One region of the Streptomyces sp. NPDC020801 genome, then DNA from elsewhere that is predicted to be linked to it. Evidence: riboswitches for the same ligand, from Rfam matches in the RefSeq annotation. Region 1 holds a riboswitch; each other region holds the start of a gene.
What was found. A riboswitch is a leader RNA that binds a small molecule or an ion and turns the genes downstream of it on or off. The one in region 1 is predicted to bind cyclic di-AMP.
Positions count from the first base shown of each region.

Region 2: it holds a riboswitch for cyclic di-AMP, as region 1 does, so the genes downstream of both, ACH4UM_RS32335 (NlpC/P60 family protein) here and ACH4UM_RS27740 (C40 family peptidase) in region 1, are expected to answer to the same signal.
Region 3: it holds a riboswitch for cyclic di-AMP, as region 1 does, so the genes downstream of both, ACH4UM_RS00545 (transglycosylase SLT domain-containing protein) here and ACH4UM_RS27740 (C40 family peptidase) in region 1, are expected to answer to the same signal.

Region 1 covers NZ_JBIRST010000015.1:82,269-89,377, forward strand. Annotated here, with positions in the region: gene ACH4UM_RS27725 (ANTAR domain-containing protein) at 1-53, opposite strand, end outside; gene ACH4UM_RS27730 (ATP-dependent Clp protease proteolytic subunit) at 236-871, shown strand; partial or broken gene ACH4UM_RS27735 (hypothetical protein) at 880-1,193, shown strand; cyclic di-AMP (ydaO/yuaA leader) riboswitch at 1,532-1,747, shown strand; gene ACH4UM_RS27740 (C40 family peptidase) at 1,751-2,224, shown strand; gene ACH4UM_RS27745 (ATP-binding protein) at 2,369-2,827, opposite strand; gene ACH4UM_RS27750 (helix-turn-helix domain-containing protein) at 3,040-3,900, shown strand; gene ACH4UM_RS27755 (DUF397 domain-containing protein) at 3,929-4,159, shown strand; gene ACH4UM_RS27760 (8-amino-7-oxononanoate synthase) at 4,197-5,324, opposite strand; gene bioB (biotin synthase BioB) at 5,472-6,737, shown strand; gene ACH4UM_RS27770 (adenosylmethionine--8-amino-7-oxononanoate transaminase) at 6,730-7,109, shown strand, end outside.
Region 2 covers NZ_JBIRST010000020.1:107,075-114,183, forward strand. Annotated here, with positions in the region: gene ACH4UM_RS32320 (hypothetical protein) at 1-102, opposite strand, end outside; gene ACH4UM_RS32325 (molybdopterin-dependent oxidoreductase) at 69-1,319, opposite strand; gene ACH4UM_RS32330 (hypothetical protein) at 1,465-2,979, shown strand; cyclic di-AMP (ydaO/yuaA leader) riboswitch at 3,106-3,281, shown strand; gene ACH4UM_RS32335 (NlpC/P60 family protein) at 3,290-4,912, shown strand; gene ACH4UM_RS32340 (SAM-dependent methyltransferase) at 5,232-6,044, opposite strand; gene ACH4UM_RS32345 (PP2C family protein-serine/threonine phosphatase) at 6,092-7,109, shown strand, end outside.
Region 3 covers NZ_JBIRST010000001.1:112,163-119,271, forward strand. Annotated here, with positions in the region: gene fahA (fumarylacetoacetase) at 1-394, opposite strand, end outside; gene ACH4UM_RS00530 (ATP-grasp domain-containing protein) at 650-1,897, shown strand; gene ACH4UM_RS00535 (FAD-dependent oxidoreductase) at 2,062-3,264, shown strand; gene ACH4UM_RS00540 (HAD family hydrolase) at 3,400-4,206, shown strand; gene ACH4UM_RS00545 (transglycosylase SLT domain-containing protein) at 4,306-4,788, opposite strand; cyclic di-AMP (ydaO/yuaA leader) riboswitch at 4,793-4,980, opposite strand; gene ACH4UM_RS00550 (polyprenyl synthetase family protein) at 5,756-6,766, shown strand.

The DNA.
Region 1 (7,109 bases):
GTGGTGGACAGCGGCTGGAGAGGGTGCCGCTTGGAAATCGCGAAGAACACCATGGCAATCCCCTGGGTCGTCGAGCGGCCGTACTTCCAGCTTCACCCAGGAGGACGCCGCGCACGACCCGGCGCCGCCCGGACGGCCCGCCCCGAAGAGCTGCCCCAGCTACGTACGTCCTGTACATTCTTTACAGGGACCTCTTCGCCGGAGGCGGCCCCTGCCCGCATGGAAGGGGCGTGTCATGACCCGAGCATCCGCCCGCCACGTCCTTCCGGGGTCCACCGAGCGCACCAGCGCCGGTCACCGGACCCTGGACCCCTGCGCGAAGCTGCTGGAGGAGCGCATCGTCGTTCTCGGCACACCGATCGACGACACCGCGGCGAACGACGTCGTCGCTCGGTTCGTCCTCCTGGAGCACCAGGACCCCGGCCGGGACATCTCGCTGTACATCGACTCCCCCGGCGGCCCGTTCGAGGCGATGGCGGCCGTCCACGACACGATGCGCTTCGTCGGCTGCGACGTGGAGACGGTCTGCGTGGGCCGGGCAGCCTCCACCGCCGCCGTGCTGCTGGCCGCCGGCACCCCCGGCAAGCGGTACGCGCTGCCGGGCGCCCGCGTGGTCCTCCAGCAGCCCTCGCTGCCCGAGCCGGTGTGCGGGCAGACGTCCGACCTGGCCGTCCGGGCCGAGGAGTTGCTGCGCGTCCGGGCCCGTCTGGCGGACATGCTCGTACGGCACACCGGGCGCACCCGGGAACAGGTGCGCGCGGACCTGGAGCGGGAGCGGGTCCTGGACGCGGCGGGCGCGCTGGAGTACGGGCTGGTGGACCGTGTCGTCCCCCACCGCGCGGCTCCGCGCACCGAGCCGGACGCGAGGTGACCGGCCCGATGCCACCGGCCGAGCCGCCGCCACCGCCGCTGCCGGCGCTGACACGGGCGGAGGGGGAGCTGATCGACCGTACCTCGACGCGGCCGATCTGCCCGGCCGCGTCAACCCCGCCCTGCACGGGGGCACCTATCGGAGCCTGAGGGCCGCTCAGGCGCTGGTCGCCAAGGCGGCCGAGCTGCGCGACGCGCTGACCCTGATGCACCAGCGGGGCGAGACCGAACTGCACACGGCCACCCTGGCGCGGGCCCTGCGCGTCCTGGACGGCGAGCGGCGCACGGCCCGCGTCACCGTGCCGCCGCCCTGCGCAAGTTGACGTCCCCACGGCCGGACGTCCCGTCGACGGCGGAACACGGGGCGTCCGGCCGTGAGTCGAAACGGACCAAATGGCGTACCCCCTTCCGGCGTAGATTCGCCTCCTTTTTTGCGGCCGTCGCGGTTGCGCAACTCGGCTGCCCTAATGGCGGAATGGAACCTTCCGGTGCTGGTCCGGGGGTCATCGGGGAGGGAGACAGTCGTTCGAGCGCGCGGGTGTCCACCCGAACGGGTGAGTGGTGAGTAACAACACAAATCCCCGGTTCCGTTGGGATTTTCGGACATCGGTAGGTGAAGATCCCTGTCTGACGACAAGCCCCCGCCACAGCGGCGGGGCGGTCCGGGCGGACGCCGAGTCCTGCCGCCGCCCGGATGACCGGTCGACAGGAGTGGATCGGCAGGAGTGGAGGACCCAAGCACGACGGGTCGCCGGCACGGTCACGCCATGGCCGGGCCGAGCAGCCCTTGGGGTGAAGCCGCGTCTCGACGCGGCCGGGCAACTTCGCCAGCCCGAATCCGACAGGTCATCCTTCACAGGCGGCTGACGAAGGGTTGCGCATGACTGCGCTCAATCGTGTCCCGTCGCTGATGGCCCGGGCCGGTACGGCCTCTGCCCTGACCATTGCCGCCGTGGGCGGCTCGATCGTGGTCCCGGGCGTCGCGTCCGAGGCCTCGGCCGCGACCATGGCGACGAAGGCGCTTCAGGTCGCGGCGTCCAAGAAGGGCTCCCCCTACCAGTGGGGAGCGACCGGGCCGCGCCGGTTCGACTGCTCCGGACTCACGCTGTACTCGTTCAAGAAGGTGGGCAAGAGGCTGCCCCGCACGGCGGCCCAGCAGTACAACAAGACCCATCACATCTCCGCGAAGAACCGCCGCGCCGGGGACCTGGTGTTCTTCCACTCGGGCTCGTACGTCTACCACGTCGGCATCTACGCCGGCGGTGGCAAGATCTGGCATGCCCCGAAGACCGGGGACGTGGTGAGGCTTCAGAAGATCTGGACGCGCAGCGTCTGGTACGGCCGGGTCAGCTGACCCGCCCGGGCGCGGTGGCGGTGCCCTGACGCGCCGCCATCGCCCTCGGGTTGCCGCCGCCTCCCCCGGAGCCACCGCCCCCGGGCCGGCGCCCCCGGGCCACCGCACGTGCCGCGGCGGCACGGTTCCGGCCGCCGCGACGCCCTAAGGTTCCTGCCGGCCCGCGGTCGTGACCGGGCGGACCGGGACCGTCCACGGAAGCTCGATGCAGACCGTCTTGCCGCCCTCGCGGGTGGGCCGCACGGTCAGCCTGCCGCCGCACTCCGCGGTGAGCCACCGGATGATCACCATCCCCCGGCCGTTGTCCTGCTGGACGGCGGCCGGCAGTCGTTTCGGGAACCGCGGATGGCTGTCGGTGACCCCGATGCGCAGCCATTCGTCGCGCTCCAGGACGAGGTCCACCGTGAAGGTGGGGGACTGCCCGAACGTGTGCTGTACCGCGTTCGTGGCGAGTTCGGAGACGATGAGCCGGACGGTGTCGGCGGTGTCCGTCCCGGACGGCAGTCCCCACTCGGCCAGGGTGCTCACCACATAGGCCCGGGCCGCGGAGACCGAGGCGGGATCGCTCGGCAAGGTGACGGATGCTTCCAGATGGTCTGCCATGGCGACGCCGTCCCTTTCCCGCGGGACCGCGGTCCGACACGGAGTGGATGGTTCGAGTACGGTCCCGGACTGGTGCTTCGCCGTCAGACTGCCATCACCGCGCCGGTCCGGGTGGCGATCCACCAAGATATGCATATATCTGTCGCTCGAAGCGGTGAACTCTGCGACGGCAGGCCGTATCGGGGCGGCTCGGAAGGAGTAAGGAGTAGCCCATGCAGCACGGTCCCGCGGTGCGCCGCCGGAAACTGGGCGCCGAACTGCGCGCGCTGCGCACCGGTGCGGGTCTCACCAGTGGTGAAGCGGCGCGCCTGGTGGGCTGGCACCAGTCCAAGGTCAGCCGGATCGAGACAGGATCCAGCGGGGCCAAACCGGCCGATGTGCGGTTACTCCTGGACGCGTACGCGGTCCGGGACGCCCAGCTGCGCGAGCTGCTGCTGGTGCTGGCCGGCTCCGACGACGGCGGTGGCCGGCACCACTGGTGGCACGCCTACCGCGGCGTACTGCCGCCGACCTACCGGGACTTCATCAGTCTCGAGTCACAGGCGAGCGGCATGCGCACCCTGGAGACCTCGGTCGTCCCCGGACTGCTGCAGACCCCCGAGTACGCGCGTGCGGTCACCCGGGCCGCCGTGGAGGGGCTCGACGACGAGCGGCTGGACGCGCTGGTGGAGGTGCGGCTGGCCCGGCAGGACGTGCTGCGGGCGCGGCCACCGCTGGAGCTGAGCGCGGTCCTGGACGAGGCGGTGCTGCGCCGGGAGATCGGCGGCCCGAAGATCATGGCGCGCCAGCTGGAGCGGCTGACGGAGGCGGCACGGCTGCCCCAAGTGCGGCTTCAGGTACTGCCGTTCGCCGCCGGGGCGCATATCGGCCTCACAGGGCCTTTCGTTATCTTCTCATTTTCGAACACTTCTGATCTGGACGTGGTTGTTCTCGACCACTTGACGAGTAGCCTCTACCTCGAACGGAAAGAAGACCTAGAGGCCTACACCGAGGCCTTCGACACCCTTCGGAGCCACGCCCTTTCGCCCGAGGACTCGTTGGACTTCATCGCCGGGATACACCGGGAAAGGTGACGGCGCTCCACCGCGTCAAGGAGGCACCTTGTCTGCTCTGCCTCGGAACGTACCTTCCAGTACCCAACTGCCCGCTGCGCGATGGCTGCGCAGCAGCTACAGCACGGGAGCCAACAACTGCGTCGAAACGGCCCGGCCGGTCTCAGGACCGTGGGCCGGACTGCTCGCCGTGCGCGACTCCAAGGACCCGGCCGGGCCCGCGCTGCTCTTCTCCCCCGGGAGCTGGGCGGACTTCACGGCCGCGGTCCACCGCTTCTAGAACCGGACCCGGCGACGCACGGCCGTGTCACGCCGACTCATGGTCGCGTCTCGCCGATGACTGCCACAGCACGTTCGATCTGCGCCCCGGAGAGGTCCGCGCGGGCGGTCAGCCGCAGCCGTGAAATGCCGTCGGGCACGGAAGGAGGACGGAAACAGCCCACGGCCAGCCCCGCGGCGCGGCAGTCGGCCGCCCATCGCACGGCCCCCTCCGGGGACGGCGCGCGCACCGAGACCACCGCGGCGTCCGGACGCACCGCCTCCAGGCCCGCGGCGGTCAGCCGCGCATGGAGTTCACTCGCCACCGCACGCGCGCGTGCCGCCCGCTCCGGCTCGCGGCGCAGCAGTCTCAGCGCCGCCAGGGCCGCGCCCGCCGCCGCGGGGGCCAGGCCCGTGTCGAAGATGAAGGTCCGGGCCGCGTTGACCAGGTGGTCGATCACCCGCGCGGGGCCGAGCACGGCCCCGCCCTGACTGCCGAGCGACTTGGACAGCGTGACCGTCACGACCACGTCGCCGGCACCCGCGAGCCCCGCCGCGTGCGGGGCGCCGCGGCCGCCGGCGCCCAGCACGCCGAGCCCGTGGGCGTCGTCCACGACGAGCCCCGCGCCGTGTTCCCGGCAGACCGCGGCGAACTCCGCGAGCGGTGCCGCGTCTCCGTCGACCGAGAACACCGTGTCGGAGACGAGGACCGACGGGCCCTCGTGCGTGCCGAGCGCCTTGCGCACGGCCTCCGGCTCGGCGTGCGCGACGACCTGCGTGGTGCCACGGGCCAGCCGGCAGCCGTCGATGAGCGAGGCGTGGTTGCCCGCGTCGGAGACGACCAGCGTGCCGTGCGGCGCGAGTGCGGTGACCGCGGCGAGGTTGGCCGCGTACCCGGAGGAGAAGACCAGGGCCGCCTCGAAGCCGCAGAAGGCGGCCAGCTCGCGCTCCAGTTCGGTGTGCAGCTCGGTGGTGCCGGTGACCAGCCGGGAGCCGGTGGAGCCACCGCCCCAGGCACGCGCCGCGGCCGCCGCGCCCTCGGTCACCTCCGGATGGCGGGCGAGCCCGAGGTAGTCGTTGCTCGCCAGGTCCAGCAGCGGCGAGTCGGCCGGGCGGGGGCGCAGGGTCCGTACGAGTCCGGCCCGGCGGCGTGCGTCCGCCTGCTCGTCGATCCAGCCGAACGCCATGGGTCCTCCGGGGCTTTTGTAGGCAGTGCACAGACCCTAGCGGGACGACCCGCCGCCCATGGTGTGGCAATACCCACACGTCGATGGGTCTCTGTTGTGCAAACTCTCCTTGGCCCCGGGCGGCCCGGTAGGACAGGATCGGCTCTCATGGACCTGCTGAACACGCTGGTGGACAAGGGGCTTCGGCGCGAGCTGCCGACCCGTGAGGAAGCTCTGGCCGTGCTGGCCACCTCCGACGACGACCTGCTCGACGTGGTGGCCGCGGCCGGAAAGGTGCGCCGTCACTGGTTCGGCCGGCGGGTGAAACTCAACTATCTCGTCAACCTCAAGTCCGGCCTGTGCCCCGAGGACTGCTCCTACTGCTCCCAGCGGCTCGGCTCGAAGGCCGGCATCCTGAAGTACACCTGGCTCAAGCCCGGCGACGCCTCCAAGGCCGCGGCGGCCGGGCTGGCCGGCGGCGCCAAGCGGGTCTGTCTGGTGGCCAGCGGGCGCGGCCCGACGGACCGTGACGTGGACCGGGTCTCGGAGACCATCAAGGCCATCAAGGACCAGAACGAGGGCGTCGAGGTGTGCGCCTGTCTGGGGCTGCTCTCCGACGGCCAGGCCGAGCGGCTGCGCGAGGCCGGGGCCGACGCCTACAACCACAACCTCAACACCTCCGAGTCCACCTACGGCGACATCACCACCACCCACACCTACGCCGATCGGGTGGACACGGTGAACAAGGCGCACGCGGCCGGACTGTCCGCCTGCTCCGGGCTCATCGCCGGCATGGGCGAGAGCGACGAGGACCTCGTCGACGTCGTCTACTCGCTGCGCGAGCTGGACCCGGACTCGGTACCGGTGAACTTCCTGATCCCCTTCGAGGGCACCCCGCTCGCCACGGAGTGGAACCTCACCCCGCAGCGCTGCCTGCGCATCCTCGCCATGGTCCGCTTCGTCTGCCCCGACGTCGAGGTCAGGATCGCGGGCGGCCGCGAGGTGCACCTGCGCACCATGCAGCCCCTCGCCCTGCACCTGGCCAACTCGATCTTCCTCGGCGACTACCTCACCAGCGAGGGCCAGGCCGGCAGGGCCGACCTGGAGATGATCGCGGACGCCGGCTTCGAGGTGGAGGGCACCGGCCAGGTGACCCTCCCGGAACACCGGGCGGCGGCCATGGGCGGCTGCGGGTCCCACGAGGGCGCGGGCTGCGGGTCGCACGCGGACGCCGGTGCGGGTGCCGGGTGCGGGTCCCACGCGGACGCCGGTGCGGGTGCCGGGTGCGGGTCGCACGAGGGCGCGGGTGTGTGCGGTTCCTCCGCTCGGGCCGCCGCCAGTCCGGCCGCCGAGCCGAAGGGCAACGAGCCCCGCACGGATCTCGTCGCCGTACGCCGCCGGGGCGCCGGAACGGACCTCGCACCCAATGCCTGACCTGCCCGGCCTGAGCGTCCCCGAGCTGCTGGACCTCGACCGGCGGCATGTCTGGCACCCGTACGGTCCGATGCCCGGCCGTCAGGAACCGCTCGTCGTGGAGTCGGCGAGCGGGGTGCGGCTGAGACTCGCCGGCGGATCGGGCGAGCTGATCGACGGCATGTCGTCGTGGTGGGCCGCCATCCACGGCTACCACCACCCGGTGCTCGACGAGGCCGCCCGCGAGCAGCTGGCGCGGATGAGCCATGTGATGTTCGGCGGGCTCACCCACGAGCCCGCCGTCCGCCTGGCGAAGCTCCTTGTCGACATGTCGCCCGAAGGTCTCGAACACGTCTTCCTCGCCGACTCCGGTTCGGTGTCGGTCGAGGTGGC
Region 2 (7,109 bases), on a different contig from region 1:
CCTGCGGGGCCGGTGAGGCGGACGGGGTCGGCCGGGCAGGCCGGCCGGTCGCGGCGTGCGAGGCGTCATCACAGGTCTCCGAAGGTCATCCGGGCCACCCACTTGGTGTTCAGCACGCCGGGCGCCGCGGGCACGATGACGCGGGCGGGGTAGCCGTGGTCCGGTGTCAGGTCCTCGCCGTTGACGTACAGGGCGAGCAGGGAGAGCGGGTCGCGGACCTGGTTGGCGCGCAGGGCGGCCCGGCGGAAGGCGCCGTGCCGCTGGAGCGACTCCACCAGGACGTCGGGCGCGTCGTCGTGGCCGACCAGCGCCGCGAGGTCGCGCAGTCGCACGCCGCGCCACCACTGGTCGGAGGTCGACCAGCCCTCCACGCAGGCGATGGGCAGCGCCGAGCTGTGCAGCGGCAGCCGCAGCAGGTCGGCGCGGCTGAGCCGGACGGTGCCGGTGCGGCCGGTGACGACCAGTCGCCACGCCTCCTCACCGGTCTCGGCCGCGTCGATCCCCGCGTACTCGGCGGTCTTGTTGATCTGGAAGCCGCCGGGCCCGCTGCCCGGCTCGGCCCCGCCGTGCGGGGCGAGCAGGGCGGTTCGCCGCAGTGGTCCGTCGAAGCCGCGGCCGGCGGTGGTGACGAACAGCAGCAGCGAGCCGCCGCCGACCAGCCAGAGCGCCCCGCGACGCGACACGGTGGGCGGGTCGGGCCTCGGGGAGACCAGGTCTCCCGTCTCCCGCACCGTCGCCGGCTCCGCCTTCGCCCGCGTCCGCCGCACGTTGCGCACAGCCGCGGGCAGCTTCAGGGCGGCGTGTACGACGAAGGCGGCGAAGAACACCCATGCGCCGTAGAAGTGCAGCGGGTAGAAGGAACCGGGGAAGACGTAGTCCAACTGGACGTTCAGCACCCCGGTGGTGAACTCGAACAGGCCGCCCCCGACGAGCAGCAGCAGCGAGATCCGCTCCAGGGCGTGGGCCAGCGAGCGGGCCGGGGGCAGCGCGAACAGTCTGGGCACCACTGACCACAGCTTGGCCAGCAGGACGGGGATCAGCGTGATCCCGAGCGTGACGTGGACGTTCTGGGTGAGCCGGTACAGCCAGACCGGACGCGTCGGCCACGTGAAGAGGTAGAAGCCGAGGAGGCCCTTGCCGGGAGTCTGGTCGTTCACCGCGGACAGGCCCGGGTTGTAGGCGGCGTAGGAGACCAGCCCCGTCACGAACAGCACGGTGATGCCGACGAGCAGGACGAGGCCCAGCACCGAGGTGAACCAGGGGCCGCGCAGGGGGCTGCGCCAGAAGCCGGGGGAGGTGGGGAGCCGTTGATCGCTCATGTCCCGACCGTAGGACGGGACGGGGCCGAAGAGGGTCCGCAACCCATGACGAAACGCTGACATCCGGGCCGTGCGACCGGCGGTTCGCCGTCCGCCGACCTAGCGTTCCGATGTGACCCGCCGTCCTCACCCTCTGCTTCGCGACATGTCCGCCGCCCTGGCCGCCGCCGTGCTCGTCCTGGCGGCCGTCCTCGTCGGCCGCCGCATCCAGTCCGCCCACCACACCCTGTTCGTGCGCTGGCCTCCGCTGTTCGCCGTGTGGGACCCGCACCTGGGACCGGGCACACCTGCCGCCGTGCTGCTGGCGGTCGCCGTGGTGGCCCTCGGGCCACCACTCGCCCGGCGGCTGCCGTGGCGCCCTCTGCTCGCCGCCACCTGGGTCACGGCGATGGCCTGGACCTGGTCGCTCGCGCTGGTCGACGGCTGGAACCGAGGGGTGGCCACCCGGCTCACCGCCACCAACGAGTACCTCCGGGTGATCGGCCGCTTCCACGACATCCCGGCCACGCTCCGCGACTTCACCCACCACATCGTGGAGGGCTCCCCAGCCCCCTGGCCCGCCCACATCGCCGGCCATCCCCCGGCCGCGACGCTCACCTTCGTCCTGCTCGACCGCGCCGGACTGCGCGGCGGCGGCTGGGCCGGCGCCTGGTGCATCACCCTGGGAGCCACGGCGTGCGTGGCCGTACTGGTGGCCGTGCGTACGCTGGCCGGGGAGGACCTGGCGCGCCGGGCCGCGCCCTTCCTGGTGGCGGCACCGGCCGCGGTGTGGGTGGGCGCGTCGGCCGACGGCTGGTTCGCGGCCGCGGCCGCCTGGTCCGTCGCGCTGCTCGCCCTGGCGGTGGCGGGGCGGTCGCGCCCGGGAACCCGGGCGGCGGCCGCTTTCGGATCAGGGCTGCTGTTCGGCCTGACCTGCTATCTGTCGTACGGCCTCACGCTGTTCGCGGTGATCGGGGCGGGCGTGGTGCTGCTGGGGCGCGTGCGGGCAGGGGCGCTGTTGCGGGGGCTGCCGCTGCTCCTCGCCGGGCTGGCCGTCGTGCCGGTGCTGTTCTCGCTCGCCGGTTTCAACTGGTGGGAGGCCTACCGGCTGCTGGTCACGCGGTACTACCAGGGGATCGGTGGCATCCGGCCCTACGGCTACTGGGTGTGGGCGAACCTGGCCTGCACCGTGCTGATCACGGGGCCGGCCACGGCGGCCGGCCTGTTCCGGGCAGGCACCGCGACGGTCCGCCACCGCAGGGGAGTCCTGGCCTGGAACACCGGCCCGCGCCCGATCCCCGCGAGCCCGGATGCCGGAGCGAGCCCAAGCCCCACGAGCCCGGATGCATGCCCCAAGACCAACCCCACGACCCCGGATGCAGGCCCGAAGACCAACCCCACGACCCCGGATGCAGGACGGAGGACGAAGCCGGGGCCGAGCCCGGCCGGCGGTCCGGCGACCGCCGAGGCCCGCCTCGGCCTGCTCGTGCTCTGCGCCCTGCTCGCGCTCCTCGCCGCCGACGTTTCCGGCATGAGCAAGGCGGAGACGGAACGCATCTGGCTCCCCTTCGCGATGTGGCTGCTTCCGGCCTGCGCCCTGCTCACCCGCCCCCGGGGCTGGCTGGCCGCCCAGACCCTGCTTGCGCTGCTGCTCAACCACCTGCTGCTGACGGGCTGGTGACACCCGACCCGGAAAGGTCACGAAAACGTATCGGACATTTCGCCCTTCAACCTTCACACGAGGCACACACGTTCGCTAAGTTGACGTCCAGGCCGCACGATTGCCTCCGGCGAGTCCCGTCGGATCGTGCGACCTCCGCCGAGTCCGGTCCGCCCAGCGGCCGGCCGGAGCCGGGGACCCGACCGACATTGGGGTGAATCGGCCCAACCGCCCATCGGCGCAAGGGACGTAGGGCACGCCTTCCGAAGCACCACCCGCCCGAACCCGACAGCTGACCCGGTAGGCGGGCTACGGAAGGAGTGCGTCTTCATTGGCGCCGGAACGACCCTCGCCCGAGGTTGAGCGGCGGATCAACAGCCTCTACGACCAGGCCGAGACCGCCACGGGGAACTACAACGCCACCCGCGCGATGAGCAAGGGCGGGCGTACGAGGCCCGACTCGGCGCTCGGGGGCGCCGCCAGGCGGGCCGATCCGACCCTGGAGAGCGTGGCCAAGCAGTGGTTCGACGTGGCACGTGCCCAGTTGGGGCCGAGCGTGCCCGCCGCACTGCCGCCCGGCCGCCGGCCGAACCCCGCCAACTCCCGGGGTGCGGGGCCGCGGAGGCGCCCCGTGGAGGGTCCGCGGACACCTGGACCGGAGGGGACCGGCCCGTCCCTGCTGGAACTGACCGCCGGCCCCGCGGCTTCGGCTCCCGCCAGACCGGTACCGGAGTTGACCGCCGGAGTGACGGACACGACGGCCACGGCACGGCCCGTACCGGAGTTGACCGCCGGGCCCGCCGCCACCGCGGTGGCCGCCGGGCCGGTCGCGGAACTGCCCGCCGCGCCCCTGGCGGCGCTGCCCGCCGTGCCCGAGCCGCGGACGGAGGCCGCCGGCGCCGCGTCGTCCGCGTCCGCCGCCCGGCCCTGGCAGCCCGCGTTGCGGTCCTCCAAGGACCAGCTGCAGAGCAAGCTCACCCGGGCCCGCGAGCTGCTGTCCGGGCAGGCCGCACCGCACGCCACGCAGCCGCTCGCCGTGGCCGGGGCCCGGCCGGCCGAGCAGGAGTCCTGGCTAGCCTCGGTGAGGGGGCTCCGGCCCGCCGCCGAGGAATCCTGGTCCACCGCCGAGGAATCCTGGACCGCTCCTTCCGAGGGACCGGCGCAGGGGCCGCCGCAGCCCGTCGCATCCCTCGACACGGCCGCCCGCCCGGACGCGACCGCGCTCATGGACACGCCGTCGTCACCGGGCACGTATGCGTCAGCCGGCTCGTACGCCGCACCCGGCGCGTCTCCGGCTTTCGGCACGCCGCTGGCCCTGGGCACGTCACCGTCTCCCGGGACGGCCCCCTCGTTCGACGCCGCCCCCTCCTTCGACGCCGCCCCCTCCTTCGACGCCGCCGCTTCCTTCGCCCCCTCCTACGACGCCGTCCCGTCACTCGGCGCCACCGCGCTGTTCGACTCCGGCCCGACGGGCGGCCGGGGACCGGCCGCGGACGCCGGTGTTCCCCTCGGTGTCCCTGCCGTCGCAACCCCCACCGCGCCCACCGCCCCCGCCCCAGCCGTGGACCTCGGCGCAACAGCCGCCTCGGCCTACGAGAGGAAGGCCGTCAAGGCGCTCGCCTTCGCCCGTGCGCAGATCGGCCGGCCGTGTGTCTGGGGCGCCACCGGACCGGACTCGTACGACTGTTCCAGCCTGGTCCAGACCGCCTGGCGGGTCGCCGGGGTGGCACTGCCACGTACCGCCTACGAGCAGTCCGGCTCCGGCGCCCCGATCCAGCTGGCCGAGCTGCGGCCCGGGGATCTGGTCTTCTTCCACGGCGACGTCAGCCACGTCGGCCTCTACGGCGGCAACGGCACGATGGTCCACGCCCCGAGTCCGGGGGCACCGATACGCGAGGAGTCGATCTTCTTCGCGGGCCCCCAGGCCATCCACAGCGCGATCCGGCCCGCCTGAGGCCCCGTGACCGAAGATTTCGGGGCGGGCACTCGGGCCCGGCACGCCGGCCCGGGTGCCGCGGCCGGCACCCGCCGCGGGCTGGTCGGTGCCGTGCGCCGGGCGCGGGCTGGTCGGTGCCGTGCGCCCAGTGCTGTGGCCGGAAGGGTTTGCCGGAAAGCTCGCGGCGTCCGGTGCGGTGCATCGCAAGGCGGAGCATCGCCCGCGTACTGGACGTACCCGGGTGCTGCGACAACGCGGCGAGGTGCCGTGCCGGGCGTCGCAAGCCGGTGAACCCTTCCGATCGCAGCACCGGCGCACGGCCCGCCCGCGCGGCGAGCTAGGCGCTCTTGCGGCCCACTCCGGCGTACACCCAGTACTGGGAGGGGTTCTCGGGGATCTCCTCCGCCCGGTCCGGGCGCCACAGCGGGACGTAGACCAGGCCGGGGTCCACCAGGTCGAAGCCGTCGAAGAGGGCCCCGATCTGGTCGTGGGAGCGGGCCGTCACCGGAGAGGTGGCCCGGTCGCGGTACAACTGCCCGACGGCGGCCGCCGTGTCCGGGCGGTCCTCGTCCGTGGCGTGGGTCAGGGCCAGCCAGCTGCCCGCAGGCAGTGCGTCCCGGAAGGCGGCCACGATGCCGGCCGGATCCTCCTCGGGCGTGACGAAGTGCAGAATCGTGATCATCAGGACGGCGACCGGCTGCCCGAAGTCGATGAGCGCCCGCACCCGGGGCGAGGAGAGGATCTCGGCAGGTCTGCGGATGTCGGCGGCCACGATCGCCGCGTCCGGATTGTCGGCGAGCAGCGCCTCGCTGTGCGCGACCGCGACCGGGTCGTTGTCCACGTACACCACCTTGGCGCCGGGGCCGGCGGCCTGGGCGACCTCGTGCACGTTGCCCTGGGTGGGGATGCCGGAGCCGAGGTCGACGAACTGGCGCACGCCGGAGTCGACCAGGAAGCGCACGGCACGGCCCAGGAAGGCGCGGTTGGCGCGGGCCAGGGTGCGGACCTGGGGGTCGATCGCGGTGAACGCGGCCACCGCCTCCCGGTCGATGGCGAAGTTGTGCTCGCCGCCCAGCATGGCATCGTACATACGGGCCACACTGGCCTTGCCCGGATCCACGCCCCGTGGCAGCCCGTCCCCGTCCGGCATGACCAACTCCCCCTGCTGCTCGGTGACCTTGACTGGGCATCATATAGTTGCCCCCGGCATACGACGACGCACCGCCCGACGGCCCGCAACAGCCGGACGCCCCCACCGCTACCGGCCCCACCCGGAAGGCAACGACCCTGCGGAACACAGAACGCAGTCAGCCCGACGACGCTCCTTCCCCAGCGCCGCTGCGCCGCCGGTCGTACTTCTCCCCCGCGGCCGACGCCATCGGTTCCGAGCTCGATCTGCACCTGACCGGCCGGCACGTCGCGCACGCCCTCGCACCGGGCTTCTGCGACGCCGCCTCGGTGTACCTGCTCCAGCGCTGGCTGCTGGAGGAGCAGGGGCGCAGGGCGGCCGATCCACCGCAGATCGAGGCCCGCCGACTCGCCCTGCGCATAGGGTCGGACACCTCGGAGGACTGGGAGCACCTGCTGCCGGTCGGCGAGGTCCTGGTCTTCCCCCGCGAGACGCCGTACGCGCGCGCCCTCGCCACCGGCCAGACGCAGTTGCTCGACGGCGTCGACGGGCACACCTTCGAACGGCTGCGCAGGACCGGCCGGGGCGACGCGGGGGTGGACGCCCTGCTGCGCAGTGCCTCCTTCCTGATCGTCCCGCTGCGGCTGCGCGGCACGGCCGTGGGCTTCATCGCCTGCACACGCGGGCCGGACAAGGAGCCGTTCGCGCGCACCGAGGCGGTGGCCGTGGAGTCGCTCGGCGCGCGGGCCTGCGTGGCGCTCGACAACGCCCGGCGCTACGAACGCGAGCGCCGCACCGCGCTCGCCATCCGCCGCAGCCTGCTCCCGGACACCGGGCAGGCCTTCGAGAGCTGCCGGGTCGCCCACGGTTACCGGCCGGCCGGGCAGGACGACGTGATCGGCGGGGACTGGTACGACGTCCTTCCCCGGGCGGGCCGGCGGCTCGCCATGATCGTGGGTGACGCGATGGGGCACGGGCCGGAGTCCGCCGTGGCGATGATCCAGCTGCGGACGGCCGTCCGCACCCTGGCGGCGCTCGACATCGGCCCGGCCGAGCTCATGGACCGGCTGGACGCGGTGGCCGGCG
Region 3 (7,109 bases), on a different contig from region 1:
AGATCTGCCCCACGTTCCGCGCGTGGTTCTCGGAGGCGTAGAAGTCGACGTAGTCCGCGACCTCGAAGGGCAGGTGCAGGGTCACCGAGGACAGGGGGTGCAGGAACGGTTCGACGGTCTCCTGGTGGGACGGCACCGTCACCCACGCCGTCAGCGCGCGCCGCACATCCGACCACGCGGTGCGGCCGGCGGCCAGCAGCGGGTTCAGGGTCGGCTGCGCGAGCAGGGCGGCGTACGGCGAACCGAGCGCCCGCGCCGCCGCGCCCGCGTCGAGGACGTGGTCGCCGAGCCGGACGCCGACCGTCCGTTCCGGTGAACCGGCGCGGGAGAAGACGCCGTAGGGAAGATTGTGCGGACCGAAGGGGTCGCCCTCGGGGACCTCGAAGGGGGGCATGGGGGTGGCTGCCTCTCTTTCTGACTTTCCTGCACGGTCTGGGCACCGGGGGCGTGCCGTGCGTTCCATGTGGTCGCGCCACACGTTACGGGTGCGTTGCCTGTCTTGGGCAGTGCCTAAAGAGTTTGCAATGTCCGAATTGGCCTTGTCGGAGCGGTCAATTCCGGCTTAGCGTCCTTTGGGGGACGCGGACGGGGTGGGTCCGCTCCGTAGGGGGGACACGTGGGGGGACCCGTGGCCAGGAATGCCGTCAGTGTGCCTTTCGAGGCCGACCACGACGTGCCGGGCCTGATCGTGAAATTCGGCGACTACCCGCTGCACCACGGCGGGGTGGGCGCCATCCGCAGCCTGGGCCGCCTGGGCGTCCCCATGTACGCGATCACCGAGGACCCCTACACGCCTGCGGCCTCCTCCCGTTACCTCAAACGTGCGTTCGTCTGGCCTACGAGGGGCACGGAGGAGGCCGGCCACATGGTCGAGGGCCTGCTGCGGATCGGCCGCCGCATCGGACGGCCCACCGTCCTGGTGCCCACGGATGAGGAGGCCGCCGTCCTGATCGCCGAGCACCAGGACGAACTGGGGGGCCACTTCCTCTTCCCACGCGTCGCCCCCGGCCTCCCGCGCCGCCTGGCCAGCAAGCAGGGCCTGCACGAACTGTGCGTGGAACACGGCATCCCGAGCCCCACGGCCGCCTTCCCGCAGTCGTACGACGACATCGTCGCGTTCGCCGAGAAGGCCCGCTTTCCGGTGGTGGCCAAGAACCGCGAGGCCTTCGTCCGGCGCAGCCGGCCGGCCGTGAGCGGCACCACCAGGATCACCACCCGCGAGGGCCTGCTCACCCTCGCCCGCGACTGGGGCGAGCGGCCCGGGGTGATCCTCCAGGAGTACCTGCCGCGGGAGCAGGCCGAGGACTGGATCGTGCACGCCTACTTCGACCAGGACTCGACCCCGCTGGCCATGTTCACCGGCGTCAAGGTCCGCTCCTGGCCGCCCCACGCCGGCATGACGGCGAGCGCGTACGTCGTCGACAACCCGGAACTCGCCGACCTCGCCGCGCGTTTCATCAAACAGATCGGCTTCACCGGAATCATCGACCTCGACCTGCGCTTCGACCGGCGCGACGGACAGTACAAGCTCCTCGACTTCAATCCGCGCATGGGCGCCCAGTTCCGGCTCTTCGAGAACGAGTCGGGGGTGGACGTCGTGCGTGCCATGCACCTCGATCTGACCGGGCGTCCCGTTCCGGAGGGGGAACAGCGGGCCGGTCACCGGTTCGTCGTGGAGAACATCGACCTGCCCGCCCTGCTCGCCTACCGCCGCAGCGGCTATACGACGCCGCACGCGCCGATGAAGGCGAGCGGGACCGAGCTGGCCTGGCTCGCGGGTGACGACCCGCTGCCGTTCCTCACGATGCTCGCGCGCTTCGTCCGGCCGGGCGCGAAGCACCTCTACCAGCTGTGGCGGACCAACCGCCGTGGCGGCAGCACCGGTCCGGGCAGCTGACACCGCACGTCCCGGCCGGCGGCACGACCGGTTCGGACGGCCCGCTCGCCTTCCCGACCGGCGGCACGACCGTCCGGGCGGCCCGTCCCGCCGTCCGAGCCCGCCCACGAAGTGACGCATCCGCACGTCAGCACGTTCAGCAGCACGTCCTGGGGAGGGACTTCGTGAACCAACCGGTAGCAGTCATCGGTGCCGGGCCGTTCGGCCTGTCCACCGCCGCCCATCTGCGAGCGCGCGGCGCCCCCGTGCGCGCCTTCGGCGAGCCCATGGTCAGCTGGCGCGACCACATGCCCGCCGGAATGCTGCTGAAGTCGACCCCGGTCGCCTCCAGCATCGGCTGCCCGCAGCGCGGCCACACCCTCGTCGACTACTGCGACGCGGCCGGCATCAAGCGATTGGTGACCGACGAGGACATCATCCCGGTCGAGACCTTCATCGGCTACGGCGAGTGGTTCCAGCAGAAGCTGGTGCCCGAGCTGGAGCGGGTGCGGGTGGTGTCGGTGGACCGGCGGCCGGGCGGCGGCTTCGAGCTGAAGCTGGACTCCGGGGAGCAGTTCACCGCCCGTGCGGTCGTGGTCGCGACGGGCCTTTCGGGCCTCGCCCATCTGCCGCCGGAGCTGGCCGCGGCCGCACCGGACGGCCCCGCACCCACCGGGCCGGTCTCGCACAGTTCTCAGCACCACGACCTGAGTGCCTTCGCCGGCAAGGAGCTGATCGTCGTCGGCGCCGGCCAGTCCGCACTGGAGACGGCGGTCCTCGCGGCGGAGGCCGGTGCGCGGGTGCGGGTGGTGTCACGGAGCCGCGGCAAGGTGGCCTTCGGCGCCCCGCCCTGGGCCCAGCCGAAGCTGCGCCCCGGGTCGCCCTTCGGCCGCGCCTGGTCGCTGTGGGCGCTGAGCCACTACCCGCACCCCTACCGCTACCTCCCGGCCCGCACCCGCCACTACCTGGTCCGCCGCGTGCTCGGCCCGCTCGGCGCCTGGTGGCTGCGCGACCGCTTCGAGGGCACCGTGCCGGTCCACGAGGTGAGCCGCATCGTCAGCGCCGGGACCACCGACGGCCGCCCGGCGCTGACCGTGCGCACCCTGGGCGGCAGCACCCGGGAACTGACCGGGGACCATGTCATCGCGGCGACCGGCTACCGCGTCGACATGGCCGCGATGGGCTTCCTCGGCCACGAGTTGCGCACCGGGCTCGCGGTCAGCCGCGGGGCCCCGAAACTCCGCGCGGGCTACGTCTCCTCCATCCCCGGCCTCTACTTCACCGGCCTGTCCGCGGCGGCCTCGTACGGCCCGGTGATGCGCTTCGTGTGCGGCACGGAGTTCGCCTCCCCGCGGCTGGCCGGGCACCTGGTGGCGGCGCACGGGTGAGCGCGGCGCCGCCCTCGCTGCCGAAGCACCGCTGGTGGCAAGGCAGTTGGGAGAAGCCGACCCGGGAGACGGTGGGCGCCGCCGTCGTCCGGATCTCGTTGGGCAGGTGGGGTGACGGGTCCGTATTCTCTGATCATGGCCGCCTCCCTCGCATATGCCCTCATCGCCACTGACCTGGACGGAACGCTGCTGCGCGGCGACGACACCCTGTCCGAACGGTCACTCGCCGCGCTCGCGCGGGTGGCGGCGGCCGGTGCCCGGCACCTCGTGGTGACGGGACGGCCGGCGCCGAGGGTGCGGGCGCTGCTCGACGCCCTGGGCACCACCGGGCTCGCGGTGTGCGGCCAGGGCGCGCAGCTCTACGACGCCGGAGCGGGCCGCCTGCTGTGGTCGGTCACCCTGGACCGCGAGCTCGCCGAGACCGCGCTCGGCAAGATCGAGGCCGAGGTGGGGGACGTGTACGCCGCGGTCGACCAGGACGGGGCCGACGGGCTGACGCTCATCGAGCCGGGGTACCTCATGCCGCACCCGACCCTGCCCGCGGTACGGGTCGACCGGCGCGACGACCTGTGGCGCGCGCCGATCAGCAAGGTGCTGCTGCGCCATCCCGCGCTGTCCGACGACGAGTTGGCGTCGGCCGCCCGGAGCGTGGTGGGCTCCCTCGCCACGGTCACCATGTCGGGCCCGGGAACCGTCGAACTCCAGCCGTGCGGCATCACCAAGGCGACCGGGCTGGCGCTGGCCGCCGAGCACTTGGGGCTGGGCAGGGAGAGTGCCCTCGCCTTCGGTGACATGCCCAACGACATCCCCATGTTCCAGTGGGCCGCCCGGGGCGTCGCCATGGCCAACGCCCATCCGGAACTCAAGGCGGTGGCCGACGAGGTCACCTTGTCGAACGAGGACGACGGAATCGCCGTCGTCCTCGAGCGGTTGTTTCCCTAGTGCTGCGACCGGGCGGGCGGTCGAGCGGGCTGTCGGTACGCGCCCGTCGGTACGCGCCCGTCGGTGTGCGCCCAGTACACGCCCGTCCTTACGCGCCTGTCAGTACGCGCCGAAGACGTTGTCGATCGAGCCGTAGCGGGCGGCCGCGTAGTTGCAGGCGGCCGCGATGTTCGCGACCGGGTCGTAGATGTCGAACGACGTGCCGGCCACGTGGTAGGCCCTGAAGGTCGGGTCGATGACCTGGAGCAGGCCCTTGGACGGGATGCCCCGGGCGGCGTTGGAGTCCCAGAGGTTGATGGCCCGCGGGTTGCCGGACGACTCGCGCATCACGTTGCGGTAGATGCCGTTGTAGGTGCCCGGGATGCCCTTCTGCCTCATGATCCCGAGCGACGCCCGGATCCAGCCGTCGAGGTTGTTCGGGTAGGCGACCGTGCCGGCCGCCGGGGCGGAGGTCGTGGGGGCCGCGGAGGCGCTGGTCGCACCGAGGAGCGGAAGCGCGAGGACGGCGGCACCCGTGCCGCTGACGGCCAGGGCGCGGACGAGACGAGCTATACGGGAACGGCGCTGACCGTTTGCAGGCATGGGGAATTCCTCTCCACCGCCTGCGAGGTGAGCTGTCGGGTTCGGGCGGGGAGGTGCCCGGCCGCGCTCCGAAGAGCACGGCTTCACCCCAAGCCGTTCCGGCACGGCGTACGAGTGTGACGTACGACGTCCGGCCCGGCGGCTTACCTGGGTCCCCCGCTCCTGCCGTGAGTGGTTCGGTCGATGGGTTCCCGGGCGGCGGCAGGATTAGGCGTCCGCCCGACGGCCGGGAACGTATGCGAGAGCACATATCCAGAACAAGTGCCTGATTCACACCTCGCCCCAATTGACCTTGATCTGAGGCGTATGAGGTACTTGATCCTTTGCGTCTGCCAAGGGTCAACTGGCGTGCGGCGGAAGGGGAAGCGGGGTGGGTGGGTGAGAGTGGCACTGAAGGGCGGGAGTGACCCAACTCACGGTTTGAACGACCCAAGGGCATTTGCGGCCAAGGGGACTTGGAATCTCAATAGGGGTAAATCGGACCGACCGGTGTCGACGGTGTGGGGCCGAAGTCCGACGGGGCGCGGCGGGGCGCGACGGGGTGCGGGCCGGGAGTGGGCCGAGGCGGGTCGGGGCCGCCGGGAGCAGCCGGGGGTGACCGGGGTGGAGGCGGCGCCGGGGTGGGTCGGGGTGCGCAAGGGTGGCGAGTGGCGGGTGGGTGGAGTCGGCGTGGCGGGCGTCGTGGCGGGCGTCGTGTCGAGTGACGTCGCGGCTCGCTCGTACGCGTGTACCGGCAGGCGTGCGTGCACACGAAGCGAGAGGGTGGGTAGAGAGGGGTAAGTCGATAAATATCTACTCATACGTGGTGATCAAAAACATATCGGGCGTGATCCGATACCGCCCGGCCTGTATCGGTGGGCGCTATCGGTGATCGAAACATGACCGGATACGCTGACTCGAGTGATGGCAGCGACCTATCGACAAACCGTGTAATCGCCAGCAGACACCAGCAGACAGGAGACCCCTCGTGACCGTCGTCGGGCCGTTCGGGCTGAGCGTGCGGGACCAGGCTCTCGAAGCCGATGTCCAGGCCGGATTGGCGGCTGTCGAGGAAGGGTTGCTCGAAGCCACCAAGAGCGAGGTTCCCTTCATCACGGAGGCCGCGCAGCACCTCGTCAAGGCGGGCGGGAAGCGGTTCCGCCCCCTGCTCGTGATGCTCGCGGCGCAGTTCGGGGACCCGTACGCGCCGGGCATCGTGCCGTCGGCCGTGGTCGTGGAGCTGACCCACCTCGCGACCCTCTACCACGACGACGTCATGGACGAGGCCGCCGTGCGGCGCGGGGTGGCCAGCGCGAACACCCGCTGGGGGAACTCGGTGGCGGTCCTGACCGGCGACTTCCTGTTCGCCCGGGCCTCGCAGATTCTCGCCGACCTCGGTCCCGAGGCGGTGCGGGTGCAGGCCGTGGCCTTCGAGCGGCTGGTCACCGGGCAGATCCTGGAGACGGCGGGCCCGCAGGACGGCCGGGACCCCGTCGACCACTACCTGGACGTGCTGGGCGGCAAGACGGGGTCGCTGGTGGCCGTGTCGTGCCGGTTCGGGGCGATGATGTCCGGGGCCGACGAGACGGTCGTGGACGTGCTGACGCAGTACGGCGAGCGGCTGGGCGTCGCCTTCCAGCTGGCGGACGACGTGCTGGACATCGCCTCCGACTCGCACGAGTCCGGGAAGACCCCGGGGACGGATCTGCGCGAGGGCATCGCGACACTTCCGGTGCTGCGGCTGCGTGAGCGCGCGGCGAGGCTGGGGCTGGCCGAGGACCTCGCGCTGTGCGAGCTGCTGGACTCCGACCTGAGCGACGACGCGCGGCACGCCGAGGCCCTGGCGGCGCTGCGGGTCCACCCGGCGCTGGAGCAGGCCCGGCGGGACACCGTGCGCTACGCCGAGGAGGCACGCGCCGCGCTGGCCCCCCTGCGCGAGTGCGACGCCAAGGTGGCGCTGATGGAGCTGTGCGACGCGGTGGTCCACCGGGCGGGGTGACCCTGCCGGCCCACGCCGGGCCCGCACCGCCATCCCGCACCCTGCACCCTGCACCGCCATCCCGCACCCCATAGCGCCACGCGCATCCCGCGTCCCGGCGCATCCCGCGTCCCGGCGCATCCCGCGTCCCGGCGCATCCGGCGCATCCGGCGCGTCCGGCACCGCCACGCGCGCCCCGCGTCGCCCCGCGCACCCCGCGTCGCCCCGCGCACCCCGAGCCGCGACTCCGCATGGCCTCCCAGCACCCTGTCCCGGTTCTCCTGCCCGGTGCCCCGACCATCCTTCGCACCCACCACTCCGTCCTCCGTGCTCCGCCTCCGGTCTTCCGCCTTGTGTCCCCTAC